3 regions of the Pseudomonas sp. TH37 genome follow, and region 3 is predicted to be linked to each of the others. Evidence: predicted binding sites of a transcription regulator. Region 3 holds the regulator's gene; each other region holds the start of a gene.
The links. Region 3 encodes sigma-54, which starts transcription at its own class of promoters, with help from an activator protein. Its sites were predicted from a motif close to ANTGGCATNNANNTTGCTNT; they were not measured.

Region 1: JFU11_RS01920 (flagellar hook-length control protein FliK) is a predicted target of sigma-54. The motif match lies at 1,525-1,544, and genes of this name have one in related genera.
Region 2: nirB (nitrite reductase large subunit NirB) is a predicted target of sigma-54. The motif match lies at 1,468-1,487, and genes of this name have one in related genera.

What each region holds. Positions count from the first base shown of each region.
Region 1 covers NZ_JAEKFD010000001.1:400,100-403,350, forward strand. The annotation lists gene JFU11_RS01920 (flagellar hook-length control protein FliK) at 114-1,487, opposite strand; gene JFU11_RS01925 (Hpt domain-containing protein) at 1,593-1,940, opposite strand; gene JFU11_RS01930 (fused response regulator/phosphatase) at 1,972-3,251, opposite strand, start outside.
Region 2 covers NZ_JAEKFD010000010.1:8,120-11,370, forward strand. The annotation lists gene nirB (nitrite reductase large subunit NirB) at 1-1,433, opposite strand, end outside; gene JFU11_RS22620 (TerC family protein) at 2,078-3,049, shown strand; gene folD (bifunctional methylenetetrahydrofolate dehydrogenase/methenyltetrahydrofolate cyclohydrolase FolD) at 3,193-3,251, shown strand, end outside.
Region 3 covers NZ_JAEKFD010000008.1:134,873-138,123, reverse strand. The annotation lists gene rapZ (RNase adapter RapZ) at 1-213, opposite strand, end outside; gene ptsN (PTS IIA-like nitrogen regulatory protein PtsN) at 216-680, opposite strand; gene raiA (ribosome-associated translation inhibitor RaiA) at 693-1,001, opposite strand; gene JFU11_RS20285 (RNA polymerase factor sigma-54) at 1,081-2,574, opposite strand; gene lptB (LPS export ABC transporter ATP-binding protein) at 2,759-3,251, opposite strand, start outside.

The sequences.
Region 1 (3,251 bases), on a different contig from region 3:
CAAACGTGGGAGCGAGCCTGCTCGCGATGAGGCAGTAACATTCAACATCTCCGTTGATTGTTCCACCGCTATCGCGAGCAGGCTCGCTCCCACACAGAGGGTATTGCGTTTGATCAGGCGTAGTAGTCGACGGCGCTGGAGCCAATCACGCTGGTGGTGTTCGCGGCTACTTCAGCGACAGTCGCAGGGAGTTCTTCATCGACAGAGTCGAGGCGACCGCCACTGGCGTTGCTACGCCCCCCCTGCCCCTGTTGAGCCTGTTCCTGACCCTGCCAGCCACGAGACTGATCGGAAACGTTCACGTCGACCTGGCCCATGCCCTGCTGCGCGAACATGTCACGCAGGCGATGCATTTGCCCGTCGAGCGCTTCGCGAACGCTTGGATGGGCGCTCATAAAGGTCACCTGTGTCTGCTGATCCGGGACCATGTTCACCCGAATATCGAGGCGTCCCAGCTCGGCCGGTTGCAACTGAATGTCGGCCGCTTTGAGGTTGGCGCTGGACAGGTACATGACCCGGTTGACCACCTCTTCAGTCCAACCGCTCTGATGCATGGCGATCGGCTGGTTCACCGGCAATGCATTGGCAGTCTTCGGCGTTGCGGCCTGGGTCAGTGCCGCCAGACGGTTGGCGAAATCATCGACACGAGTGTCACTGCTGGCGGACTTGAGGTCCTTGAGGCCGTCATCGATCAGACCACTGAAGGCCTTCTCGCCGCCCTGGCTGGTGCTGTCCTGATCGGCCTGCACATCGAGCATGCTCGCCATGCCCGCGGCAAAGTTTTGCGCCGAGGTCGGTTCGCCGTCAGTCTGAGCCTGGGCCGGGGACGCCTTTGGTTGGGCCTGGCTAGAAGCGGAAACATGACCACCTTGCTCCATGGCCAGACGCACCGCTGGCAGCGCATCGAGTGGATCGGCTTCAGGATCGAAATCGCTGTCGACGGTGGCGGTGCCGGCTTGTGCGGGTGCGGCAACGATGGCAGCGGCAACCGGTGCTTCAACCTGCGGCGCAACGCTCGTCACAACCGGCGCAGGTGCTTGCGCTACCGGCACGGCCACCAACGGTTGAACGGCCTGCATCAAGGCAGGATCGAGGGCCGGATCAAGGCTCGGCTCCACCGGTGGAGCATCGGCTACCGGCGTATCGGTCGTCTCCGGCTTGTTATCGTTGGCCGTCGCGTCGTCTGTCGGCGCCGGTTTATCGGCGGGCAAGGAATTGCCGCTATCGGCAACCGCAGGTTCCGGGGCGGCAGCGTTATCGCTGCTGACGTCCGGTTTGCCGGTGCCTTGCGGCGCATTATCACTCTCCGGCTTGGCCGATTTATCAGTGACCACAACAGGCTTGTTCTGGGCTTGATTGGCGTAGACCTCAGCGAAGCTGGACGCCTTGTCCCCGGGCTCAGCCGTCAGCGCCGGCGTATTGGCGGATGCGGCTTGAGTCTTGGCCGTAGCGGCGGCCTGAAGAAAAATACTGGGGGTAACGGGCATAAAACGGTCTCCGCTGCACTGGGATCGTAGGTACAGTTGAGCAAGTTGATTGCAAGGGTCGAGCCAGCTTTGCTCGCTGGCCGCTAAAAACGCTGGACGGCTGCCCTACTCAGCAAGGGAACGCTGACGTTCCGCTTCGTAGAGTGGCCGGACAATGGCGAATTCACCGTCAATTTCTCCGACCAGCGCCTCAATGCCTTCGAGACTTTTCTGCTTGGCTCGCTGCTCCAGCTCATGGCACAGCTCTGCCAGCCGGGTGGCGCCCATATTGCTGCTGCTGCCTTTGAAGCTGTGCGCAGTGGCACCTAACTGATCGGCATCGTCAGCTTTTCGCAACAGGCTCAAGCGCTCTTCGGAATCGGCGAGAAAGGTATCAAGCAATTCTGGATACCCGTCTTCCATTACTTCCTGCAACGCGCTCAGCACATCGCGGTCCAGATGTGTGTCAGCCACTTGTTCGCTCCTTGATCAAGATTGCCTGGGATTAAGCCAGAGCCTCCCAGAAGAACTCCACGTGAGCACTGCGACCATTATCGGTCCAGCGAGCATGATGGCTCAACTGGCGGATCAAACTGACGCCACGCCCCGACAGGCGGACATCATCGACGGGACGCTCCATCACCCGCGCCACATCGAAGCCCTTGCCACTGTCTTCGACCCGGACCATCAGGCAACCGCCCGCGCCTTTTGGCGCCACCTGCAAATGCACCCGCACATAACCGTCCCGCAATTCGTCCAGGCGTGCATTGCGCTGCTGATAATAACGCGCAAAACCCGAAGCATCGCGTTTCAGACTCGAATCCAGGCCTAGCACGCCATGCTCCAGGGCATTGGAATAAAGCTCTGCCAGTACACTGTAGAGTGCGCCACTCTGAGTCCGCAGGCCATGCACCTCAAGCAGCAATTGCAACAAGTACGGCAGCGGATTGAAGCGTTTGAGCGTGGCGGCGCGGAACTCGAAACTCACCGACCAGTCCAGCGGGCTGGATTGGCCGCTGTCGGAGTACACCGGCGCAGGCGGACTCAGTTGCGCAGCCTCCAGCAGACTGACCTCGACCATGCTCACGTCATCGCGGGCCTCGCCGCGAAAGTCCCGCAGGGCCTGTTCGATCTCTTCGAACAGCGCATCAGGCTGACGATTGGCTGCAAACACCTGCTCCAATCGCTCTACGCCAAACAATTGTTCATTGGCATCGCAGGTATCGATCACCCCGTCGGACAACAGAAAGACCCGATCCCCGACGGCCATCGGGAACACCTCGGTGCGGTCATCGAAGGTTTGCGGGCTCAGCACGCCCAGCGGCAAATGCCGCGCCGTCAGAGCGATGCGTTCACCGCTGGCGGTGCTGTGCAAGTAACCGTCCGGCATCCCGCCGTTCCAGACCTCCACCGATCCTCGCTGAAAGCTCAGACACAGCAGGGTCGCACAGCAGAACATGTCCACCGGCAGAATACGTTTGAGTTTGGCGTTCATCTCGCGCAGGGTTTCGGACAGGCCGTAACCCTTGGACGTCATGCCGTAGAAGACTTCGGCCAGGGGCATGGCACCCACAGCGGCCGGCAAACCATGACCGGTGAAATCGCCGAGTAACACATGCATGTCGCCGGCCGGGGTGAACGCGGCCAGCAACAGATCGCCGTTGAACAGCGCATAGGGCGATTGCAGGTAACGGATGTTCGGTGCATTCAGGCAACCGGAGTGGGCGACCTTGTCGAACACGGCTTTGGCCACCCGTTGTTCGTTGAGCAGGTAATCGTGGTGCC
Region 2 (3,251 bases), on a different contig from region 3:
TCATGCTCGAACACTTGCTTGAGCAGCCCGGCACAACCACCGCAACCGGTGCAGGCCTTGGTCTGCGACTTGAGCAGGCCCAGGTCGGTGCAGCCACCGTCGATGGCCGAGCAGATCGAGCCCTTGGTGACGTTATGGCAAGAACACACCGTCGCCGCCTCAGGCAGCGCGCCCGGGCCCAAGGTTGGCGCACCGGTGGACGATGGCAGAATCAGGCTGGCAGGTTCCGACGGCAAGGCAATGCCGTTCTGCATGTATTGCAGCAAGGTGTCGTAATAGCTGTTGTCGCCGACCAGCACCGCGCCGAGCACGCGTTTGCTGTCAGCATCCACCACCAGGCGACGGTAGCTGGCCGTGGCTTCATCGATGAACTGATAGCTGCGCGCACCCGGCGTCTGGGCGTGAGCATCACCGATGGAGCCGACATCGACGCCGAGCAGTTTGAGCTTGGTCGACATGTCGGCGCCCTGGAACGGCTCCGCCACTTGATTACACAGCAGCGTCGCGACGCCACGGGCCATCTGATAACCGGGGGCGACCAGACCGAAGAGGCTGCCATTCCAAGCAGCGCACTCACCAATCGCATAGATATTCGGATCGCTGGTCAGGCACTGATCGTCAATCACCACGCCACCACGCGGACCGATGTCCAGCGCACATTGGCGGGCCAGCGCGTCTTGCGCGCGGATGCCGGCGGAGAACACGATCAGGTCGGCTTCGAGAAATTCGTCATTGGCAAAATTCATCCGGTAGCGGTACTGCTCGCCGGCACTGATCGACTGCGTGCCACGGGACAGATGCACACCCACGCCGAGCCGCTCGATTTGCGCTTTCAACGCCAAGCCACCCTGCTCGTCCAGCTGCACCGGCATCAGGCGTGGGGCAAATTCCACCACATGCGCTTCCAGGCCCAGGCTTTTCAGGGCATTGGCCGCTTCCAGACCGAGCAGACCACCGCCGACCACCACGCCACGCCGGGCATTGGCCGCCGCGGCACGAATCGCGTCGAGGTCTTCAAGGGTGCGATAGACCAGGCGCGAGTCGCCTTCTGCACCTTCAATAGGTGGCACGAAAGGATAAGAGCCGGTGGCCAGAACCAGTTTGTCGTACGAGACACAACCTTGTGCGGTGATCACCTGACGTCGCGCCCGGTCGATTTCCAGCACGGGCACGCCCAAATGCAGGGTGACGCCCGGCGTCTGATACAGAGAGGCTTCGCCCAGGGCCAGCGACTCGGCATCGCGACCGCCGAAATACTCGGACAGATGCACCCGGTCGTAGGCGCGCATCGGCTCTTCGCTGAAGACATGCAGGCGGTAATGGTCGAGGGCGCCGCGCTCGATGAGCTGCTCGACACAATGATGTCCGACCATGCCATTGCCGATCACGATCAGTGTTTGCAGTTTGTTCAACGCGGCAACATTGGAATTCATAGTAAGCACCCAGCCAAAGCCAATCACGGTTAAAAAAGCAAAAAAAACGCCTGAAACCTCTCGGTTTCAGGCGTCTTTGCCTGTTCTTCGCGGTGTTCGACCTGGCGCCTTCGCCTGATCCACCGATGTTGCCCACGACCTGCTCGGCCGGTCGATCTCCGTTGATCGAGTGGGCTGCCCATCTTTTTCAGATGTTGCTGAAGGGAGAATGCAGCCTTTGTGCCAGACTGCGGTGTATGACTTCCTCAGTTCGGGAAAACCGACCTCTGAACGATGGGAGAAGGTGATAAACACCGCGCCCCAGGCGGGTCTCATCAGGCGCGAGTCAACTTTGCAGGCCCCCGCGAGCGGGTGGGCAGACGTTGGAACAAAAGGAAGGAGTAGCTCAGGAAACCGCTTCGCACTGGTGCAAGTTGTCAGGCATGGCTCTTTAAAAGTGCATGCGGCGGTCAGCGCTCGCGGCGAGTTTGCCCCCAGCAGCCTCGCAACTTTTCCGCCAACAGAGCTGCATCGCGCTGAGAATCATCAGCGACACTTCGTAATTAACGAATTATTGGTAAGGAATATTCGATTTTTCTTCGCTGCAATCTCCCCGTTAGCATGACTCCGTCGGCTCCAGAACACCTCCAGACAGGGAGAACGACATGCAACCCCTGAACATTGGTGAACCCTGGATGTGGGTCGCCTTCATCTTCTTCGTCGTCGCCATGCTGGCTTTGGATCTGTTTGTCTTCGGCGGGCGGAAGGCGCATCGGGTATCGGTGCGCGAGGCGACGTGCTGGGTGATTGCATGGTGCGCGCTAACGCTAACCTTCGCAGGATTGCTCTGGTGGTACTTGAATGACGAGTTCGGGCCCGAGATCGCCCAGCGCAAAATCTTCGAATTTCTCACGGGCTATCTGATCGAGCAGTCGCTGTCGATCGACAACATGTTCATCTTCGTGATGATTTTCAGCTACTTCGCCGTACCGCCAGAGTTGCAGCGCCGAGTGTTGCTGTACGGTGTGCTTGGGGCAATCGTGATGCGGGGGGCGATGATTCTCGCCGGCGTGTGGCTGGTGTCGCAGTTCGCGTGGCTGCTGTATGTGTTCGGTGTGTTCCTGATCATCACCGGGATCAAAATGCTGACATTCGCCCATCAGCAGCCAGACCTCGATAAAAACCCTTTATTACGCTGGATACGCAGCCATCTGCGCGTCACCAATGAGTTTCATGGCGAACGTTTTTTTGTGGTGCAAGACGGTCGGCACTGGGTGACGCCGATGTTTCTGGTGCTGGTGCTGATCGAGGCCAGCGACCTGATGTTTGCGGTCGACAGCATCCCGGCGATCTTCGCCATCACCACCGATCCGTTCATTGTGTTCACGTCGAACATCTTCGCGATCATGGGCCTGCGTGCCCTGTACTTCCTGCTGGCCGACATGGCTGACCGCTTCCACCTGGTCAAATACGGTTTGGCGATCGTGCTGGTGTTCATTGGCGCCAAGATGACGCTGATGCCGTGGCTTCACATGCCGGTTGAATGGTCGCTGGCCGTTGTTGGCGGGATCATTCTGACTTCCGTGCTGTTGAGTCTGATCTTGACCCGCAAGGAGGATCAAATGCGATCCCTGTAGCGGCCGAATGCGATCTTTTGTCGTATTCGCCTGCCCTCACCTGATAATCTGAGCCCCCTTGCCTGCATGTCTCTGATGGATCATCGGCGCGCGAAGACGCGGTGATCACTTCACCCCTTTCAATCAAGACAACGGTGACTCTTTTGATCAGCAGCACCCCTGCATTTGCCCGCGATATCGACGGCAAAGCCATTTCTGCCCA
Region 3 (3,251 bases):
GAACCGTGACAGGTGGCTCGGCAGGTTGCGCGCATCAATGGACACGGCCACCAGCGGTTGTGCCAGCTCGGTGTGAATCAGCGCGCGTTCGGCCAGTTCCGGCAGCAAACCAGCAGGCAGGTTGTCGATGCAGTAGTAGCCGTTGTCCTCGAGCACATCGAGGGCGGTACTTTTACCTGAGCCGGAGCGGCCACTGACGATGATCAGGCGCATGATTAGTGACCGTTTTGCTCGTCCAGGACAACCTGATACAAGGCTTCGTTGCTCGGGGCGCTGCGCAGCTTCTCACGCACTTCCTTGCGATCCAGCATGCTGGCGATCTGACGGAGCAATTCCAGGTGTGCATCGGTGGCAGCTTCCGGGACCAGCAGAACGAACAGCAGGTCAACCGGGGCGCCATCAATGGCGTCGAAATCGATAGGGGCTTCCAGGTGCAGCAGCGCACTGATTGGCGAGGTGCAGCCTTTAAGCCGGCAGTGGGGGATGGCGATGCCGTTGCCGAAACCGGTAGAACCGAGTTTCTCACGGGCAATCAGGGCCTCGAATACGTCCTGCATTTCCAGATCCGGTACTTCGCGGTGGATAAGGTTGGCAATTTGCTCGAGGGCTTTCTTTTTACTGCCACCCGGCGCGTTCACTTGGGAACGGCCGGGGGTCAGGATGGTTTCTAGTCGGATCATGGATTGGGGGTGTTAACGACCGGTCGCGCCCTGGAGGAGGCTCTGGGTCTTTTCCTTATGCTTTTTAAGTTGGCGATCCAGCTTGTCGGTCAGCAGGTCGATGGCGGCATACATGTCCGTATGCTCGGCATTGGCGACCACTTCTCCGCCGGGAATATGCAGCGTGGCTTCGATCTTCTGCAGCAGTTTTTCGACGTTCATCGTGACTTGCACATTGGTGATCTTGTCGAAATGCCTCTCTAATCGGTCGAGTTTTTCGCCGATGTAGGTGCGCAGGGGTTCGGTCACTTCCAGTTGGTGTCCACTGATGTTGACTTGCATACAGCTTCTCCTTCGTTGCCAGTGCATAAAGCGGCAGGCAGAAATGCCTGCCACTGGAACGCTGTGGCGAGCCCGGCGGCTACATCAACCGCTTCCGTTCGCTGGAAGGCGCGATCCCCAGGGATTCGCGGTACTTGGCGACGGTGCGACGGGCTACCTGAATGCCTTGTGCCTCCAGTAAACCAGCGATCTTGCTGTCACTCAACGGCTTTTTCTGATTTTCCGCAGCAACCAGTTTTTTGATGATCGCGCGGATCGCCGTGGACGAGCATTCACCGCCTTCGGAGGTACTGACGTGGCTGGAAAAAAAGTATTTCAGTTCATAGATGCCCCGTGGGGTATGCATGAATTTTTGCGTGGTCACCCGTGAAATCGTCGATTCATGCATGCCCACCGCTTCGGCGATGTCGTGCAGCACCAACGGCTTCATGGCTTCGTCACCGTATTCTAGAAAGCCGCGTTGATGCTCGACGATCTGGGTGGCGACTTTCATCAGGGTTTCATTGCGGCTTTGCAGGCTCTTGATGAACCAGCGAGCTTCCTGCAACTGATTACGCATGAAGGTGTTGTCGGCGCTGGTATCGGCGCGGCGCACGAAACCGGCGTATTGGGCGTTGACCCGCAGGCGTGGCACCGATTCCTGGTTCAGCTCCACCAGCCAGCGCTCGTTGTCCTTGCGCACGATCACGTCGGGAACGACGTATTCGGCTTCGGTGGACTCGATCTGTGAGCCCGGGCGCGGGTTGAGGCTCTGGACCAATTCGATGACCTGACGCAGTTCATCTTCCTTGAGCTTCATGCGGCGCATCAGCTGGCTGTAGTCGCGGCTGCCGAGCAGGTCGATGTAATCGGTGACCAGGCGCTTGGCCTCGGCCAGCCAAGGGGTCTTGGCGGGCAGCTGGCGCAGTTGCAGCAGCAGGCATTCGCCGAGATTGCGGGCGCCGATGCCAGCGGGTTCGAATTGCTGGATGCGGTGCAGGACGGCTTCGATTTCGTCCAGTTCGATGTCCAGTTCCGGGTCGAAGGCTTCGAGGATTTCCTCAAGGGTTTCGTCCAGGTAGCCCTGATTGTTGATGCAGTCGATCAGGGTCACGGCGATCAGGCGATCGGTGTCGGACATCGGTGCGAGGTTCAGTTGCCAGAGCAAATGGCTTTGCAGGCTTTCACCGACCGATGTGCGGGTGGTGAAATCCCACTCGTCGTCATCGTTGCTCGGCAGGCTGCTGGCGCTGGTCTGGTAGACGTCTTCCCAGGCCGTGTCGACGGGCAATTCGTTAGGAATGCGCTCATTCCAGTCGCCTTCCTCGAGGTTATCCACCGTTGGGGCGGTTTCCTGGTAGGAGGGTTCCTGAATGTCGGCGTTGGGTTTCTGTTCGGCGCTATCGGCCAAGGGGTCGGCATTATCGAAGTCGTCGCCTTCTTCCTGGCGTTCGAGCATCGGATTGGACTCCAGGGCCTCCTGGATTTCCTGTTGCAGGTCCAGGGTCGACAATTGGAGCAGGCGGATGGCCTGTTGCAGCTGCGGTGTCATCGTCAGCTGCTGGCCCATTCTCAAGACTAGCGATGGTTTCATGGCAGGGGCTTAACACCTTATTCGCCGGCGCACATGCGCCATCCACTACAGGGCGCCGAAGCGCCAAACATAAGCAAATTATATGCCCGAAACTGAAGTGTTTGCCTAGAGCGCTGTAACAATAAAAACTTATTGATTTTTTATTGAAGTGAGCGCTCTCTCGGCGACCCGGGCACCTCAGTGCTTACAGGCGGAACTCATGACCCAGATACACTTCCTTGACCAGTTCATTGGCCAGGATGGTGGCGGAGTCACCTTCAGCGATCAGTTGACCATCGTTGACGATGTAGGCGGTTTCGCAGATATCCAGGGTTTCACGGACGTTATGGTCCGTGATCAGCACACCAATGCCTTTGGCCTTGAGGTGATGAATGATCTGCTTGATATCGCCCACCGAAATCGGGTCCACACCGGCGAAAGGTTCGTCGAGGAGGATGAATTTCGGATTGGTGGCCAGTGCCCGGGCAATTTCCACGCGGCGGCGTTCACCACCGGACAGGCTCATGCCGAGGTTGTCGCGGATGTGGTGGATGTGAAATTCCTGCAGCAGGCTTTCCAGCTCTTGGCGACGACCGGCCTTGTCGAGTTCCTTGCGGGTCTCGAGGATGGCCATGATGTTGTCGGCCACCGACAATTTGCGGAAGATCGACGCTTCTTGCGGAAGATAGCCGATACCC